3 regions of the Subdoligranulum variabile genome follow, and region 1 is predicted to be linked to each of the others. Evidence: predicted binding sites of a transcription regulator. Region 1 holds the regulator's gene; each other region holds the start of a gene.
What was found. The regulator Rex, encoded in region 1, represses fermentation and respiration genes when NADH is low (regulators of the CRP and FNR family bind a similar motif). The targets are predictions, from matches to a motif close to ATTGTTAANNNNTTAACAAT.
Positions count from the first base shown of each region.

Region 1 (6,208 bases):
AAGCGATCCGGCTGGGAATGTTGGCCTTGATCAGGCCAGTAATCACGTCCACACTGGGACGCTGGGTAGCCACGATCAGGTGAATACCGGCCGCACGGGCTTTCTGCGCAATCCGGCAGATATAATCTTCCACTTCCTTGCCGGCTACCATCATCAAATCTGCCAACTCATCAATGATGATGGCGATGTAAGGCAGATGTTCCAGGCCTTTCTGAGCGGCCAGTTTGTTATACGCCTTGATCTCACGGACGTTATTCTCGGCAAAAAGCTTGTAGCGGCGCTCCATTTCCGCCACGCTGGCCCCCAGCGCGCCGGCCGCCTTGCGTGGTTCTGTAACGACCGGCATCAGAAGATGCGGAATTCCGTTGTACTCCGCCAATTCCACGACCTTGGGGTCAATGAGAATCAGCTTGACATCCTCCGGACCGGAGCGGAACAAAAAGCTGATGATGATGGAGTTCACACAAACCGATTTGCCGCTGCCGGTGGAACCGGCGATCAGCAGATGGGGCATCTTGCACAGATCCGCCACCTGGGCCGTACCGGCAATATCCTTGCCGAGTGCCATCGTCAGCGGGCTGCGCATATTGATATAATTCTGCGATTCGAACACCGTGCGGATGTTCACCGTGGAACGGATCTTGTTGGGCACCTCAATACCCACTGCCGGCTTGCCGGGAATCGGCGCTTCGATACGCACCCCGGCAGTGGCCAGATTCAGTGCAATATCATCTGCCAGGCTGGTAATACGGCTGACCTTGATGCCGGCCTGCGGCTGCAGTTCATACCGGGTAACCGAAGGCCCACGGCAGATATCCAGAATCTTGGTCTTGACGCCGAAGCTTTCCAGTGTGTTGACAAGGGTGTCGGCATTTTTCTTCATTTCCCGGGCCGCACCGGCCTCGTCCTCCGGGCGCGTGGCGTTGAAAAGATTCAACGAAGGATAGCAATAAGGTTTGGGCGGCTCCTTGGCTGCGCCGGCAAGGGACATTGCGTTGGGATCCATTTTAGCCGCAGACGGCGGCGTATGGATCGGCGCCGAAGCCGAATTGCCCACCGCCGTACTGACCTGCAGCTGGGCTGCTTCCCCGCGCTGCGGTACAATATAGGAGCTTTCCGTTCCCGTAGGCTGCGGCGTCCGGCTCACCTGATTGTCCAGCAATTCCGACAGCGGACGGCCGGACTGCCATGCGGCACTGGCCGCCTGGCCCACATCAAAGCTGCCATTGAGAGTAGGAATGGCACCACCGGCTGCAGGGGTCTGCAGCTCATCCGGTGAAAAAGCCATCGTATCCCCTGGTACGCGGGCTGCCGGTTCGGGCTGTACCGGTACCAATGGCGTATCAAAGCCCTCCGCCTGCGGTTCCGGCTGAAGCGGCACCGAAAAGCTTTCCTCTTCTTCCGGAGGATTGTAATCCCGCTGGGCATAGTACGGTGCATGACCGCTGACCGCGCGATTGATGAGGGAATCCAGTTCATCCCCTTCACCGGACTGCTGCGCCGGTTCGGCATCCAGTTTCAGTTCAAAATCTTCCTGCGGCGGGGCAGCGGCCGGAGCCGGCGCCGCCTTGGGCGCATGGAAGCGCTGAGAATCCGACAGGTGCGACAGCGGATCCATGCCGAATGTTCCGCCTGGCCCGATGGTGACAGGTTCCAGCGGGTCATGTTCCACCGCCTGCTTCAGGGCCTGACTCTCCGGTGACGGTCCCAGATCCACATCGAAGGACGCGCGGGAATTGCCCCCCAGAGCAGAAGACAGTCCCGAAAGGGTTGCGGCAGTTGCCGCCGCGGGATTTTCTGCTGTCGGGGCCGTCGGCTGCGGGATGCGCCCGGTATCAGCTATCACGTCATACGCGGGATGGTGGCGGCGCTGGGCGTCCGGCAGCGTACCGGTCAGATTTTCAATGGGTTCCTCTTCCGGCTCTCCGCCGAAAAGCTGGGTGTCATAAGCTGATTCGGCGGCTTCCCGCTCCGCACGAACCTGCTGTACCTTGTGATACTGGCCATTGAGAAAATCCACCACGTCCACCGGCGTGATGGCGAAGAACACCATCAACCCCAGCACAAACACCAGAAGCATGACAAAGTTGGAAGCCGGCCGGCCAAACAACGCCAGCAGCGTTGCGCCAATGGGCGCCCCCAGCACTCCGCCTTCCCAGAATCCGCTCTGCCCGCGCATAAACAGCATTTTGACGACTTCCCATGCGTTGGCTTCGGTAACCGATACCTTGGAGAAAATGACAGGAACGCTGGCACACAGAGTCCCCATCAGAACCACTTTCCCGGCGAAGAGCCCGACTCGGTACCCCGACGCCAGCAGATAGGCCAGATACAAAAGAAACGGGCCCACAAGGTAAGTCATGATGCCAAAGATGCCAAACAGGCCTCCACGCATTGCTTTCCAGATATTCTGCCCCGGAACCAGTACCATCGCCACGCAGAGAAGTCCCAACCCAGCCAGCAGGACGCTGCGAAGCAGATTGGGCGTTTCAGCACGGCGCTGGGCGCGCCGGGACGGTGCTTTTTTCCCGCGGGCAGAGGAGGAGCGACTGCTCGAGCTGCGGGAACGAGAGGAAGAACTGCGGCTGGCCGAAGATTTTCGCTTGCTGCTGTTCTTTCCGGAACGAGATTGTGCCATATTGAATAATACCCCTCTGAGTAGATGCTTTATAAAATAAGTAGGCTCATCAGCCAAACGGACATTCAGGTTTTATTTTATCACGAATGCGGGGGGTTGTAAATGAAAAATGCGGAACTGCTTTTCGTTCCGCATTGGCTATTTTGCTTATTTTTTTCTTTCGATCTCCCGATACAGATAGCCCAGCGCATCTGAAAGCCCCCCCAGTTCGTCGATCAGGCCTTCTTCCACCGCCTGGCGCCCATCCAGCACCGTACCCATATCCATGACCAACTCTCCGGTATTGTGCATCAGTGTTGTAAAACGCCTCGCTGTAATGCCGGAGTGCCCCGCGACAAAGCCCACAATACGTTCCTGCATCTGTTCAAAATAGCGTAACGTCTGCGGTACCCCCAGCACCATGCCGGAATGTCGTACCGGGTGCACTGTCATGGTGGCCGTCGGAACAATAAAGCTGCGACGGGCGGATACTGCCAGCGGAATGCCGATGGAATGGCCGCCCCCCAGCACCAGTGTGGCACTGGGTTTGCTGACCCCCGCGATCAGCTCCGCCAGCGCAAGACCTGCTTCCACATCACCGCCCACCGTATTGAGAATCACGAGAAGCCCCTCGATCTCCGGGTCTTCCTCAATGTCCACAAGTTGTGGAATCACATGCTCATATTTGGTTGTTTTCTGGCTGTCCGGTGCCAGCGTATGTCCTTCAATGGTTCCGATAACCGTCAGGCAATGAATGGCATGCCGTCCCTTGGTCGCCGGGACAATCCCATCTTCGGTGATCAAATCGTGCTCCAGCCGCTTGAGTGCGGCAGTTTCTGTAGGATTAAGCCTGGTTTTTTCCTTGGATTTTTTGGAAGTTGGTTCCATATACCGATACAGCCCCTTTCACGATACCATCTTTTTAACAGTGTACCCCTGGCTGCGCCGCCCTATGCACGGCTTTTCTAGGCAAATATGTTTCTTTTTCTTCTCGATTTTTGTTCCCAATGAAAAAAGCGCAAGAAAATTGTCCTGTTTTCGCTGTAAAGCATCGTTGTTGAACAGTTTTTTAAAAAACTTAGATAAAAAATTGACAAGTTCGCGGATAGTATTTATAATAAATTATAAAAATGCGTATTGCAAATTTTGCCTGGCAGCACAGCTGCCGGCACATTGTGAGGTATTTTCATCATGGGGGTTCAAAATAAAGTTTCCCTGCCGGTCATCAAGCGACTGCCCAAGTACTACCGCTATCTGACCAATCTGTCTGCCGACGGTAAGGAAAAAATTTCGTCCAGCGAATTGGCGCATATGATGGGCACCACCGCCAGTCAGGTCCGGCAGGACTTCAACTGCTTCGGCGGTTTTGGCCAACAGGGTATCGGCTACAAAGTGGATGTGTTGCGCGCGGAAATCGGCAAACTGTTGTTTGGCGATGGTGAACGTCTGCCCACCATCCTAATCGGTGCCGGCCATCTGGGTTCAGCCGTGTCCAGCTTTATCAGCCGGGACACCAATGGCTATCGTCTGATCGGTGTCTTTGACATCAACCCCGATCTATTCGGCAAGGAAATGTCCGGGGTGCCCATTTTGCCGCTGCACACCTTGTCGGATTTTTGTGCCCAGCACCATCCCGAGGTGGCCGTTTTGTGTGTACCGCGTCAGAGTGCCATTGATCTGGCCGGGGATCTTGTCTCCTACGGCATTCATGGCGTATGGAACTTCAGCCACTATGATCTGTCGGTGGAATACCCCGAACTGACAGTGGAGAATGTCCATCTGGGCGACAGCCTGATGAGCCTTGGCTATCGGCTGCGCAACAAAGAGTAACGGAGGATCGTCCCCTTATGGCCAAATTATACTTCCGCTATGGTGCCATGAACAGCGGCAAAACCACGGCTCTGATGCAAGTAGCCTACAATTATAAAGAGCGCGGCATGCGTGTCCTGATCCTCAAGCCTGCCATCGATACCAAAGGGCAGGATTCCATTGTTTCCCGCCTGGGCATCAGTTGTAAAGTAGACAAGCTTGTCACGCCAGACATGAACATTGTAGATCTTGTCAAAGAGGACTCCGCCGCCCGCGGCGCCCCCGCCTGTGTGCTCTGCGATGAAAGTCAGTTCTTCACGCCTGAACAGGCAGAGCAGCTGTTTCTGGTCACGGTAGATCTTGGTATCCCGGTGATCTGCTATGGGCTGCGGGCCGATTTTATGATGCGCGGATTTCCGGGTTCCACCCGCCTGTTGGAACTCGCACACACCATCGAAGAGCTCAAAACCATCTGTGCCTGCGGACGAAAAGCGATCTGCAACGGGCGCAAGGTCAACGGAGAATTCGTATTTGAAGGCGCACAGGTTGCCATCGACACCGTCGACAATGTGGAGTATCAAAGCCTTTGTCCACAGTGCTGGTACCGTGAGTACCGAGCCTTTTTGAAACGGCACGGAAAGCAGGAATCGTAAAAAACCACCTTCCCCGGAGGTACAGAACCCCGGGGAAGGTGGTTTTTATTTATTGATTCTTTTGTACTGCTGACGATATTGCTGCGGAGACAAGCCCGTGGCGTCCTTGAAAACCCGGCGAAAGTGGGCCGTCGTCATAAATCCCGTTTGTCCTGCCACAGAAGAAATGCTTTCACCGGATTTTTCGATCAGATTTTGGGCCGCCTTGATGCGCACCCCGTTGATATATTCGATCAGACTCAGGTTGGTGGATTTTTTGAACAGGCGGCTGAGATAATAGGGACTGATATAAAACTGGCTGGCAATTCCGGTCAGGGTGAGCTTTTCGGCATAATGCTGGGCGATGTAAGCCTGAATCTGTTCCACAATGTGATTGCTCACCCGCCCTTTTTCGCCCCCCTGGCACTGTTGCTGCACGCACAGCGCTTTCAGTTCCAACAGCAACGTCGCCAGCAACATGGCGCGCAGAGCCTGATCCTCCGGGGAAGTCTCCCCTTCCAGATCCAGCATCTGCTGCAAAATACTTTGAATGTGATTCTGCTGCTTGACGGTGATCGCCGACAAAAGATGATTTCTTTCGTCGGTCAGAAAGGAAAAGAAATCCACTTCTGGAAACGCCGCGGCCACCTTTTCCAGGTATTCCCGGCTGAAATTCACAACAATTCGGCTGGAGGGCGAGTCTCCCAGGGAAGCCGTCTTGTGGATCTGGTTCTCACCGATCATAACCACGCTGCCTGCGTTGACAATGTAAGCAGCACCTTCCACAAAATAGCGGCAAGTGCCGGCAATTTCGTAATAGATTTCAAACTTGTGATGAATATGGAAGCTCGGCATATCGGGACCTTTGTCCCGATCAAGCCGCTCAATGAAGAAATCCGTTTGCGGACAGTAGGTATATTCCGAAACCATTGCAAACCTCTTTCGCTGAATCGCCTGCACCGCGATCCGACCTTTTTTGCCATTTTTATTAGGATAGCACTTTTTTTGCACGTTTTCAAATGGGGAATCTTTTTCCAAAAGAAAAGGAGCCGGGAAAATCTCCCGACTCCTGATACAAAAGAGGAATTACTTCATCAGCCCGCAGACCAGCTGCGCATACGCCACAGGATCCTCGATGGGCAACCCGGCA
Region 1 is NZ_CP102293.1:163,357-169,564, forward strand. Features, by position in the region: gene NQ490_RS00795 (DNA translocase FtsK) at 1-2,638, opposite strand, end outside; gene NQ490_RS00800 (ClpP family protease) at 2,786-3,505, opposite strand; gene NQ490_RS00805 (redox-sensing transcriptional repressor Rex) at 3,809-4,447, shown strand; gene NQ490_RS00810 (thymidine kinase) at 4,465-5,079, shown strand; gene NQ490_RS00815 (helix-turn-helix domain-containing protein) at 5,125-5,988, opposite strand; gene htpG (molecular chaperone HtpG) at 6,145-6,208, opposite strand, start outside.

Region 2 (6,208 bases), 630 kb from region 1:
ATCGTCCCCGATGTGGGCATGTTCGCCAGCTTCGACCCGGTGGCCCTGGACCAGGCCTGTGTGGATGCTGTCAATCAGCAGCCGGTCATGCCGGGCAGCCATCTGGCCGAGATGCCTCAGGAGCACCACGACCACTTCACCGACTCCAGCCCCGCCACCAACTGGAAGAGCTGCCTGGAACACGCGGAGAAGATCGGCGTGGGCACCCGCGAGTATGAACTGATCAAGATCTGAGTTTTTCCTCCATAAAAAAGCTCCTGTGTACCGGAAGTATTCCGGATACACAGGAGTTTTTTCTTTCACAGGCTTTGGCTATAGGCGGCTGCCGCCTGTCCGGCGGCGGTGCCCACCTCGTTGTAGGCCTGCTGGTAATAGTGGTAGGAATCTTTCATCAGACCGCGGGCGCGCATCGACCAGAAGCCGTCGCTGACCAGCACCACCCCGGGGCAGGTCCGGGCCAGGTCCAGCTGGGCCTGATGGATGGCGGTATAGTCATAGCCTTTGACGCCGTTGTACTGACCGATGGCGATGAGGAAGCATGTCTCGATGCCGTGCGCCTGCATTCCGGCCAGCATGCTGCGGAATTCCGTTGCATAGTGTTCCGGCGTCGTACCATGATCGCCGTCGGTCTCCCCCTGGCACCAGAGGACAAACCGGTGCCGTATGGCAAGATCGTGGTCCGCCGCATATTGCTGTGCCCGGTCCCACCGCCGCAAAGCGTCACTGAGCAAATCCTGTTTTCCCTGCCACAGTTCCATGCCGGAACCGCCCCGGCTGGCGGAGACTCCCAGCACCGGTATCCCCGTTTCCGTGTAATAGGCATTGACGAAGGCCGTCACGAGAGAGCCGGTCTTTCTGCCCGGCTCGTCGATGCCGCCAGGTTCATTTTCCGCCGCACCGAACGGTTCCGCAATGGGGTACAGGTGCATAGGGTCGGACACTGCCCGGTATTCCATCCCGGCTCCCGGCACCAGCTTCGGGGCCGGTTGCGGCCACTGCGGGCTGGTGGTGCCCCGCCCCGCCATATTGGACTGACCGGCAAACAAAAAGAGATCATACTGCTGCATAGCGGTATCCACCGTTCCTTTGCTGTTTCCTGTAGGGCCGGAAGATCCCGGCAGCCCTATTATATCACCTGACGGCCGGACTGCAACGCCGGGCAAGTCCTGTCCACAAAAAAGCGCCGCCGCGCTCCGTGAGGAGTGCGGCGGCACCTTTATGCGGGAAGATTTGGATTACAGCTCAGCGAAGTACTTAATGGTGCGGACCATCTGGCTGGTGTAGCTGTTCTCGTTGTCGTACCAGGACACGACCTGAACCTGATAGGTGTCGTCGTCGATCTTGGTGACCATGGTCTGGGTGGCGTCGAACAGGCTGCCGTAACGCATGCCGATGACGTCAGAAGAGACGATCTGATCCTCGTTGTAGCCGAAGCTCTCGGAGGCAGCAGCCTTCATAGCGGCGTTGATGGACTCCTTGGTGACGTCCTTGCCCTTGACAACGGCAACCAGGATGGTGGTAGAACCGGTGGGAACGGGCACACGCTGGGCAGAGCCGATCAGCTTGCCGTTCAGCTCGGGGATGACCAGGCCGATGGCCTTGGCAGCGCCGGTGGAGTTGGGAACGATGTTCTGAGCACCAGCACGAGCGCGGCGCAGGTCGCCCTTACGCTGCGGGCCGTCCAGGATCATCTGGTCGCCGGTGTAAGCATGAACGGTGGTCATGATGCCGGAAACGATGGGGTAGGTCTTGTTCAGAGTGTCGGCCATCGGAGCCAGGCAGTTGGTGGTGCAGGAAGCAGCGGAGATGACCTGATCTTCCTTGGTCAGGGTCTTCTCGTTGACGGAGTAGACGATGGTCTTCAGGTCATTGCCGGCAGGAGCGGAGATAACGACCTTCTTGGCGCCAGCAGCGATGTGAGCCATGCTCTTCTCCTTGCTGGTGTAGAAGCCGGTGCACTCCAGAACGACATCGATGCCCAGCTCGCCCCAGGGGCAATCCTTGGCGTCCTTGATGGCGTAGATGGTGATCTTCTTGCCGTCGACGATGATGCAGTCATCGCCAGCCTCGACGGTGTGCTTGTTCTCGCCGATCTTGCCCAGGAAAGAGCCCTGAGCGGTGTCGTACTTCAGCAGGTGAGCCAGCATAGCGGGGCTGGTCAGGTCGTTGATGGCGACGACTTCGTAGCCTTCCGCCTCAAACATCTGACGGAAAGCCAGACGGCCGATACGGCCAAAACCATTGATAGCAACTTTAACAGCCATAGTAAAATCCTCCCAAGATTTTATTGTATAACCTTGCGAGCGGAATCCCGCTCTGTGGTATGCTACTATTGTACCCTATTCTTACACAATCTGCAAGAGGGTTGTTATTCTTTTAACGCAAATTTTTCAAAAAAAATGAAATTTCCCCGGGCGTGGAAGCATTTTCCACCGCGGTTGCGGCGTAAACTGCGCAGACTAGGCTGTGACCAAGAAGGAGGTGATGCCATGCTGCCCGAGAATCCGGCCCGCGCCGCGCTGGCCGAGGAAGCCGCCCGGGGCGTATCGGTGCAGCCGCAGCTGCGGCTGCTGTACACCGCCGAGGCCCTGGCCGCCCCGGCTCCGGCCCAGGCGCTGGATCTGAACGAGGAACTGGAGACGCTCTGTGCCGCCCTGCGGGAGGGTGTGCTCTGCCGCGCAGGGTGGCTGTATTATGCACCGGCATCCGGCCCGGTGCCGGTGGCACTGCCCCGTGCTCTGCTGCAGGCAGCTCTGCTGTGCTGGGTAGAAGGAACGCTGACCGCCCCCGAGCGGCGTGCCGTGCTGCATCTGGAAATGACTGCCGGAGCCGCCGTACTGGTGCTGCGGGGCGGAACCGGCCGCAGTCTGCCCGCCGACGCCCGGGCCCTGCTGCTGCGCACCGCCGCCGTCTGCGGCGGTGCCGTGGTGCAAAGCGGCGGCAACGGCCCCTTCACCGCGGCGCTGCGGCTGCCTTTGCGGGCCGCACTGCCGCTGCGAACCCCGCCGGAACCGGCGGAACTGCTTCTGGACCGTTACAGTCCCCTGCAGATTTTTCTGCCGGGTTTCTGTGCAGGGCCAAACGAATGACCGGGGCCGCAAGGCCCCGGTCTTGTTTCTTGTTATTCTTCTTCAGCCGCATCCGGACCGCAGGCCGCCCAGGCGCACACCAGTCCGCAGAGCCCCAGCAGGCCGATGCCCAGCCCCGTCAGAAGGTCGGGCAAAATCAGCATCCCGCGGAAAGCCTCAAACAGCGTCTGGACCAGTTCCAGACAGGTGCAGAGCAGGAAGCAGCCGCTGCCCGCCGCGAACAGGGTATGCCCGCAGGGCAGGCCCGGCACCAGGAACACCTTGAGCAGTACCACGGCGAAAAGCAGGGCCGCCACAGCGCTGAGCACCCGCAGGGTGCAGGGCATCCGCTGCAGGGAGGCCGGCACGAACTGGAACCGCCAGACCAGCCGCCACAACAGGCACAACGGCAGAACCACCCCGGCCAGCGCATGCCCCAGGTGTCCCCGCCGCAGGCCGAAGCCCAGACAGGCCCGTACACCGTAGACAACCAGCCACACACCACCCAACAGCGGCGTCACCACGTCAGCCCAGGCAGCAGGCAGCGGATAGACCGTGAAGAGATAGGGATTCTGGGTCACGACCCAGGCACTGGGGAAGGTCACCAGGCCGCTGGCCGCCAGCAGTACCCCGGCAAACACCATACAGATACCCAGCGGCAGATTGGTATCACTGAGGGCCGCCGGCTGCGGTGCGGCCCGACGGGCGGGCAGATAGGGCAGCAGCAGGGCGGCCAGCCAGACAGCATAACGCCACCAGACCGACCCGCTGCGGGCAAAGCCGGTGGAGGCGTCAGCCCACAGCAGCAGGTCCGCGCCGTGCACCACGGCCAGAGCCAGCCCCAAAAGCAGCAGCAGAATGCCGTGCGGTCGTTTTTGTTTCATACAGGTTTCCTCATTCCGGGATTGGTATACTGCGCCGGGCCGGCCGCATACCCATAGGACAGGCCCGCGCAGAGTCTGAGAGTATTGTACCGCCGCGCCGGGCAAATTGCAAGCGTGAGGGAATCGAGCCTTGAAAAAGACATTGCTGTACGCCGTATTGCTGGGGGTGCTGGCCGCTCTGGCCCCCTTTTCCGTTTTGCTGCTGCCGTCCGGATCATCGACCTCTCAGGTCCCGCAGGCCACCCCCGCCCCTACAGCGGAGATCCCGGCACTGACGCCCCCTCCCCTGGCCGAGACCCCCGTGACCGATGCCGACGCCGGGGCGGACTTAGCCTTATACGACGCCGCCGTCGGGCAGACGATCACGGTGCCGGTGGAGGAATTTCTCATCGGGGCCGCCGCCTGCGAACTGCCGCCGGACTGGCCCGACGACGCCATCCAGGCCCAGATGGTGGCCAGCCACAGCTATGCCCTCTCACTGGGAGAGGAACCCATGCAGGTAAACAGCGCCCTGTGCGCCGGCTGGACCGACGCCGATGTCCTGCGGGCGCGCTGGGGCGACGCCTATGAGGAAAACCAGGCCCGGTTCGCTGCCCTGGCCGAAGAAGTCTGCGGGGCACTGCTCTGCTACGACGGCGCCCCGGCAGCGGCCTGCTACCACAGCATCAGCGCCGGCAAAACCGAAGCCAGCCAGAACGTCTGGCTGACGGCCCTGCCCTATCTCCAGGGGGTGGATTCCCCCTGGGACAAGACGGTGTCCGACTACGAAGTTTCCATCACCTACAGTACCGAACAGATGGCCACCCTGCTGCAGGGCCTGGGCCTGACCCCCGGTGACGATCCGGCCGCCTGGTTCGGAGAGACGCAATGGGACGACGCCGGGTATGTGGACACCATGGAAGTCTGCGGCGAGACGTTCCGGGGCACCACGCTGCGCAGCGCCCTGGCGCTGCGGTCGGCCTGCTTTACGGTAGCTTATGAGGGTGATGCCTTTACGGTGACTACCCGCGGCTACGGTCACGGCGTGGGACTGAGCCAGTACGGTGCCAAGGCCATGGCCGAGGGCGGCGCTGACTGGCGGGAGATCCTGACCTACTACTTTCCCGGCTGCGAAGTGGCGGAATAAAAAACAAGCCTCCGTAAAGGAGGCTTGTGGATTTTATCCGCGCAGCGGTTTTTTCAGCAGGGCCAGCAGAACCGCCCCCAGCAGGGAGCCCGCCGCCAGAGCCAGCAGAAAGCCCGGCGGGTTGCGGATGACGGCGATGAGGAAGATGCCGCCGTGGGGGGCGGGACAGCCGCAGTTCTGCAGCACGCTCAGGAATCCCGCCAGGCCGCTGCCGATGATGCAGGCAGGCCCCACCCGCAGAGGATCCCGCAGCGCAAAGGAGAGAGCGCCTTCCGTCACAAAGGAGGCTCCCATCAGCAGGTTCTGAGGGGCCGTGCGGCGCTCAGCGGGGGTGAACCGGTTGGGGAAAAGCAGGCAGGACAGTCCCACCGCCAGAGGCGGTACCATCCCCCCCACCATGACGGCGGCCATGATATCGTACTGGTTGCTGACCAACGCCAGCGTACCGGTGAGGTAGGCTGCCTTGTTGATGGGGCCGCCGTAATCGGTGGCCATCAGAGCCCCCAGGAGAGCTCCCAGAGCCAGCCGGCTGCCCCCCTGCATGGTGTCCAGCAGATCACAAAGCCAGAGATTGAAATGCCCCAGGGGCGGGTTGACGATAAGCACCATCAGCGCACCAACGCCCAGCAGACTCAGAACCGGCGTCAGCAGCCCGGTGCGTACCTGTTCCAGTTCGGAGGGCAGCTTCCGGCCGATCCAGTTGAGCAGCCGGATCAGCAGTCCCGCCGCAAAGCCCGCCACCAGAGCCCCCCAGAATCCGCTGGAAACCCAGTTTTCCTCGGGGCCGATGGTGGTGCCCAGCTGGGCCAGGTAGCCGCCCATCAGGCCCGGCATGAAAGCCGGCATATCGCTGATGCTGTAAGCGATGAAAGCTGCCAGCACCGGATAGATCAGCACAAAAGCCGCCCGGCCCACAGTGTCCATCATATCGGTCACCGGGCTGGGAGCTCCCAGCTGGGCGAAGAGCAGTGCCAGGGCGATGAGCACACCGCCCGCCACCACAAAGGGCAGCATATGGGAGATACCGCTCATCAGGTGGCGGTAAGCTTCCCGGCACTGTTCTCTCCAGTCATTGGCACGGAAACCGTCGCCGCCGCGGTAGACCGGCACATTGCTCTCCGCCGCGCGGT
Region 2 is NZ_CP102293.1:789,740-795,947, forward strand. Features, by position in the region: gene NQ490_RS04030 (DUF362 domain-containing protein) at 1-234, shown strand, start outside; gene NQ490_RS04035 (sialate O-acetylesterase) at 300-1,067, opposite strand; gene gap (type I glyceraldehyde-3-phosphate dehydrogenase) at 1,236-2,264, opposite strand; gene NQ490_RS04045 (hypothetical protein) at 2,490-3,089, shown strand; gene NQ490_RS04050 (hypothetical protein) at 3,122-3,952, opposite strand; gene NQ490_RS04055 (SpoIID/LytB domain-containing protein) at 4,083-5,078, shown strand; gene NQ490_RS04060 (PTS fructose transporter subunit IIABC) at 5,112-6,208, opposite strand, start outside.
Region 2: the regulator Rex is predicted to act here: its motif matches at 2,365-2,384, upstream of gap (type I glyceraldehyde-3-phosphate dehydrogenase).

Region 3 (6,208 bases), 1.1 Mb from region 1:
GGACATCTCCTCAACGGCCATGACGTAGGACAGCACATCGCCGCCGGCGCCGCCGACTTCCTTCGGGAAGTAGATGCCCATCATGCCCAGCTTCGCCATCTTCTGAACGGTCTCAACGGGGAAATATTCCTCGGCATCGACCTTTTTGGCGAGAGGCTTGACTTCGTTCTCAGCAAATTCCTTGTACATTTTCTGGACCATTTGCTGCTGCTTGGACAGAGTAAAATCCATTTGATAAACCTCCATTACTCAAACAAACGCAGCCCGGCGCGGTATTGCCCGCGCCAGGCGCGAAAGTTTTACTGAATTACAGGGCGTCCACAGGGGTCTTGGTGCGATCGGCGTTGTAGACATAGAAGCCCTTGCCGGTCTTGCAGCCCAGGTTGCCGCCGCGGACCATCTTGCGGATCAGCGGGCAGGCACGGTACTTGCTGTCGCCGGTCTCCTTGTACAGGACGTCCATGATGGCCAGGCAGATGTCCAGGCCGACGAAGTCGCCCAGCTCCAGGGGTCCCATGGGATGGTTGGCACCCAGCTTCATGGCGGTGTCGATGCCGGCGATGTCGGAAACGCCCTCCATCTTGATGAAGGCAGCTTCGTTGATCATGGGGATCAGGATGCGGTTGACGACGAAGCCGGCAGCCTCATTGACCTGAACGGGAGTCTTGCCGATCTCCACGCTGATCTTCTTGATGGTCTCCACGGTCTCGGCGGGGGTGTTCACACCGGCGATGACCTCGATGAGCTTCATGCGGTCGGCGGGGTTGAAGAAGTGCATGCCCACCAGAGGACGGGACAGGCCCTTGCCGATCTCAGTGATGGACAGAGAGGAAGTGTTGGAAGCGAAAACGCACTCCGGCTTGCAGATCTTGTCCAGCGCGGAGAAGGTGTCCTGCTTGACCTTCACGTCCTCGAAAGCAGCCTCGACGATGAGGTCGCAGTCGGCGCAGATGTCTTCCTTCAGGCCCGGGGTGATGGCCGCCAGACGGCGATCCACTTCAGCCTGGTCCAGCTTGCCCTTGGCAACCAGCTTGGCGTAGCCCTTGGCGATCTTGTCCTTGCCGCCCTCGGCCCACTCCTGCTTGATGTCGCACAGAGCCACGGTGTAACCCTCGACCTGCGCAAAAGCCTTTGCAATGCCCTGGCCCATGGTGCCAGCGCCAATAACGCCTACCTTCATAGTAGTAACCCTCCTGAAATTGTTATTTATAAAAAATCAGTTGTTGGTGAAAACCGGTTTGGGTTTCGGCTTCTCGCGGCTGAGGAAGCAGCCCATGCCCTCCACCTGATCGTGGGTCTCGAAGCAGTCGCCGAACAGCTTTTCTTCCACTTCCACGGCCTTCTCGATGGGCAGGCTGATGCCGTCGTTAATGGCCTTCTTGCAGTTGCGGACGGCGATGGGCGCGTTCTTCGCGATCTTGCCGGCCAGCTTGAGCGCCGCAGGCATCAGCTCTTCCTGGGTGTACACGGCGTTGACCAGACCGATGCGCAGAGCCTCATCCGCCTTGATGTTCAGAGCGGAGTAGACCATCTGCTTGGCCATGCCCATGCCCACCAGACGGGCCAGGCGCTGGGTGCCGCCGAAGCCCGGGGTGATGCCCAGGCCCACTTCGGGCTGACCGAAGACGGCGTTGTCGGAGCAAATGCGGATGTCGCAGCTCATGGCCAGCTCGTTGCCGCCGCCCAGGGCAAAACCGTTGACGGCCGCGATGACGGGCAGCGGGAAGTGCTCGATCATCAGGAAGATGTCGTTGCCCAGCTTGCCGAAGGCCTCGCCTTCCGCCTTGGTCATGGTGGACATGGAGCCGATATCGGCACCGGCCACGAAGCTCTTGTCACCGGCGCCGGTGAGGACCACGCAGCGCACGGTGTTCTGGTCAATGGATTCGAAGGCGGCCTTCAGGTCGGCCAGCACTTCGGGATTCAGGGCGTTGAGCGCCTTGGGACGGTCAATCGTCACAACGGCGACAGCGTCCTGGATTTCGGTATTGACAAAGGACATTTCCGATTCCTCCGTAACTTACATTTCCACGATGGTGGCGCAGCCCATGCCGCCGCCGATGCACAGGGTAGCCAGGCCCTTGTGAGCGCCGCGATGCTTCATGGCGTAGAGCAGGGTGACGAGGATACGGGCACCGGAAGCGCCGACGGGATGGCCCAGGGCGATGGCGCCGCCGTTGACGTTGACCTTGCTCATGTCGAACTTCAGGTCATGGGCAACAGCCAGGCTCTGCGCAGCGAAGGCTTCGTTGGCCTCGATGAGGTCCATGTCGTCCACGGTCAGGCCGGTCTTGGCCATGACCTTGTTGGTGGCGGCGATGGGGCCGACACCCATGATGGAGGGATCTACGCCGCCCAGAGCGCCGCCGACCCAGGTAGCCATGGGGGTGATGCCCAGTTCCTTGGCCTTGTCCTCGCTCATGATGACGAGGGCAGCAGCGCCGTCGTTGATGGCGGAGGAGTTGCCGGCGGTGACGATGCCGTCCTTCTTGAAGGCGGGCTTCAGCTTGCCCAGCACTTCCATCGGGCTGAGACGGGGGCCTTCATCGGTATCGAAGACGATCTCGGCCTTCTTGGTCTTGATGGTGACGGGAACGATCTCGTCCTTGAAGGCACCGCTCTTGATGGCGGCGTCGGCCTTGACCTGGCTGTTGTAAGCGAACTCGTCCAGCTGCTCACGGGTCAGGCCCCACTGCTCAGCCACGTTCTCAGCGGTGATGCCCATGTGGTAGTTGTTGAAAGCGTCCCACAGAGCGTCGTTGACCATGGTGTCCACCAGCTCGCTCTTGCCCATGGGGGAGCCCATGCGGTAGCCGTAGCGGCCCTTCATCATGGCGAAGGGAGCCATATCCATGTTCTCAGTACCGCCGGCCACGACGATGTCAGCATCGCCGGCCTCGATCATCTGGGCAGCCATGTTGACGCAGTTCAGGCCGGAGCCGCAGACCACGTTGACGGTGACAGCCGGGGTGGTGACGGGCAGACCGGCCTTCAGGCTGGCCTGACGGGCAACGTTCTGGCCCAGGCCTGCCTGGATGACACAGCCCATGTAGACATGGTCGACCTGCTCAGGCTTGATGCCGGCGCGGTTGATGGCTTCCTTGATGACAATGGAGCCCAGTTCCGCAGCGGGGACGTTGGACAGCGTGCCGCCGAACTTGCCGATGGCAGTACGGCAGGCGCTTGCAATGACGATCTTCTTCATAAGTAGCCTCCTGAAAACATTTTTTGTGGATAGACTTCTTTAGTAAACCGTGTATCTTCAAACCGCCGGGGCGGTGTGAATTCTGTGCTCAGAGTTTGCCTGCCGCCCGCTTGGCGAGCAGTTCCTTCTCCACGTTGGGCGGCACGAACCGGGAAACGTCCTGCCCGTAGTGGGCGGCCTCCCGCACGATGGTGGAAGACAGGTAACTCCATTTGATGGCCGTGGCCAGGAACATCGTCTCGATCTCCGGCATCATGGCGTAATTGGTGTGGGCGAGCTGGATCTCATTCTCGAAATCCGTGACCGCGCGCAGCCCCCGTACCATGACGGTGGCCCCCTTCTGCTTGGCAAAGCTCACGGTCAGGCCGTTGAAGGAATCCACCTCCACGTTGGGCATATCCTTGCAGCACTCCCGCAGCATGGCAACGCGCTCCTCGACCGTAAACAGCGGCGTCTTCGCACTGTTGACCAGCACGGCGACGATCAGCTTGTCAAACATACGGCTGGAGCGCTTGATGATATCCAGATGCCCGCGGGTAACGGGGTCAAAGCTGCCGGGATACATGGCAATGGGCATGGTACACAAACCTTTCCTCTTCCGCCCTATCTGTTAAAAATTAAACAACCTTGGGCGGAAATGTAGGCACCGGCGCCGTGGCTGGCTTCAGGCAATCATCAAAAACCGACTCGGTCAGGTGCGCGGCGGCTGGTGCCGCAGGGTTTCCGGCGCATTTCCAGAAACTCTACTATAGTTTTACCATCTTGTTAAGGTTTTGTCAATTGCCCAACTGTTAAAATTATGTTGAAATCGCAGATTTGTTTTGGCATTCCGCACAAAACTTTTCTTTTCCGCAGGGGTGGTCTCCATGCAGCCTACCTATTTAATAGGGGTACTGCGCCGTCCGCGCTGAACAGCGACGGGTGTTTTGCCTCTTGACCCGCAGGCGCTACCGTGTTATTATTTTAACATGCGAGGGTGTGTCCCTCTGGATTACCTGCCAGGATACAATAAACGAGGTGCTGTACCATGAATTTTGAGGATCTGATCGCAAAAGTAAAGACCTGCGGCAAGCAGAAGCTGGCCGTAGCCGCCGCCGAGGACGACGCCGTTCTGGAAGCCGTCGACGCGGCCCACAAGCAGGGCATTGCCGACGCCATTCTCGTCGGCGACGAAGCCGCCATCCGCAAGATCGCTGCGGAGCTCAACATTGACCTGAGCGACTACGAGATCATCAACGAGCCGGACAAGGTCCAGGCCTCGCTGAAGGCCGTCAAGCTGGCCCACGACGGTGTGGCCAACATGTACATGAAGGGCCTGCTGGACACCAAGACCTTCCTGAAGAGTGTGCTGGACAAGGAAGTGGGTCTGCGCACCGGCAAGACGCTGTCCCATGTGGCCGTGTTCGAAGTCAAGGGCATCGAGCAGCTGCTCTTCCTCACCGACGTGGCCTTCATGACCTACCCCACCCTGGAGGACAAGGTCCACATCATCGAGAACACCGTGGCCGTGGCCCATGCCTGCGGCGTGGAGTGCCCCAAGGTAGCGCCCCTGGCCGCTGTTGAGGTGGTCAACCCCAAGATGCCCTGCACCGTGGATGCCGACGAACTGCGCAAGATGAACGAAGAGGGCAAGATCACCGGCTGCGTGGTGGACGGTCCCCTATCCATGGACATCGCCATCGATCCCGAGGCCGCTCATCACAAGGGCGCCCAGGACCGTCCGGCCGCCGGCCATGCCGACATCCTGCTTTTCCCCGACATCCAGGCCGGCAACCTTGTCTACAAGACGCTGGTCCACACCGCCGAGTGCAAGAACGGCTGCATCCTGACCGGTACCAAGGTGCCCGCCATCCTGACCAGCCGCTCCGATTCCTTCCAGACCAAGGTCAACTCCATCGCGCTGGCCGCCGTTGTGGCTGCCGGCCTGAAGCAGGAATAAGAGAAGAAAAGGAGAAGAGATACCATGTCCATCAAAACGTTGGTCATCAACCCCGGTTCCACCTCCACCAAGGTTGGTGTGTTCGAGGATGAGACCCTGCTGTTCGAGGAAACGCTGCGCCACCCCACCGAGGAGATCGCCAAGTACGCCAGCGTCATCGACCAGAAGGACTTCCGCAAGGAGATCATTCTGGACTTCCTGAAAGAGAAGAACTGTGACCCCAAGAGCCTGAACGTCATCGTCGGCCGCGGCGGTCTGCTCAAGCCCATTCCCGGCGGCACCTACGCCGTCAGCGACGCCCTGCTGGCCGACCTGAAAGCCGGCGTCCAGGGCCAGCACGCCTCCAACCTGGGCGGCATCCTGGCCCGCGAGATTGGCGACGCCCTGGGCGTGCCCAGCTACATTGTGGACCCCGTCGTGGTGGATGAGCTGACCGACAAGGCCCGTCTGTCCGGCATGCCGGAGCTGCCCCGCCGCTCCATCTTCCACGCCCTGAACCAGAAGGCCGTGGCCCGCCGCTTCGCCAAGGAGAACGGCAAGCGCTACGAGGATCTGAACCTCATCGTCATCCACATGGGCGGCGGTGTTTCCGTCGGCGCCCACAACCACGGCAAGGTGGTGGATGTCAACAACATTCTGGACGGCGAAGGCTGCTTCAGCCCCGAGCGCAGCGGCACCGTGCCGGTGGGCGACCTGGTGAAGATGTGCTTCAGCGGCAAGTACACCCAGCAGGAAGTCTACAAGAAGATCTGCGGCAACGGCGGCTTCAACGCCTATCTGCACACCAACGACGCCCGCACGGTGGACAAGATGGCCAAGGAAGGCAACGCCGAAGCCAAGCTGGTGCAGGACGCCTTCTACTACCAGATCGCCAAGGAAGCCGGCGCCATGGCAGCCGTGCTCTGCGGCCAGGTGGACCAGATCATCCTGACCGGCGGCATCGCCTACAACGACTACACCCGTGAGGTTCTGCAGAAGTACCTGGGCTTCATTGCCCCCATCACCGTCTACCCCGGCGAGGACGAGCTGCTGGCGCTCTGCCAGGGCGCCCTGCGCGTGGTCAC
Region 3 is NZ_CP102293.1:2,347,669-2,353,876, reverse strand. Features, by position in the region: gene NQ490_RS10970 (acyl-CoA dehydrogenase family protein) at 1-231, opposite strand, end outside; gene NQ490_RS10965 (3-hydroxyacyl-CoA dehydrogenase family protein) at 308-1,180, opposite strand; gene NQ490_RS10960 (enoyl-CoA hydratase-related protein) at 1,217-2,002, opposite strand; gene NQ490_RS10955 (acetyl-CoA C-acetyltransferase) at 2,021-3,205, opposite strand; gene coaD (pantetheine-phosphate adenylyltransferase) at 3,294-3,782, opposite strand; gene ptb (phosphate butyryltransferase) at 4,233-5,144, shown strand; gene buk (butyrate kinase) at 5,169-6,208, shown strand, end outside.
Region 3: the regulator Rex is predicted to act here: its motif matches at 3,967-3,986, upstream of coaD (pantetheine-phosphate adenylyltransferase).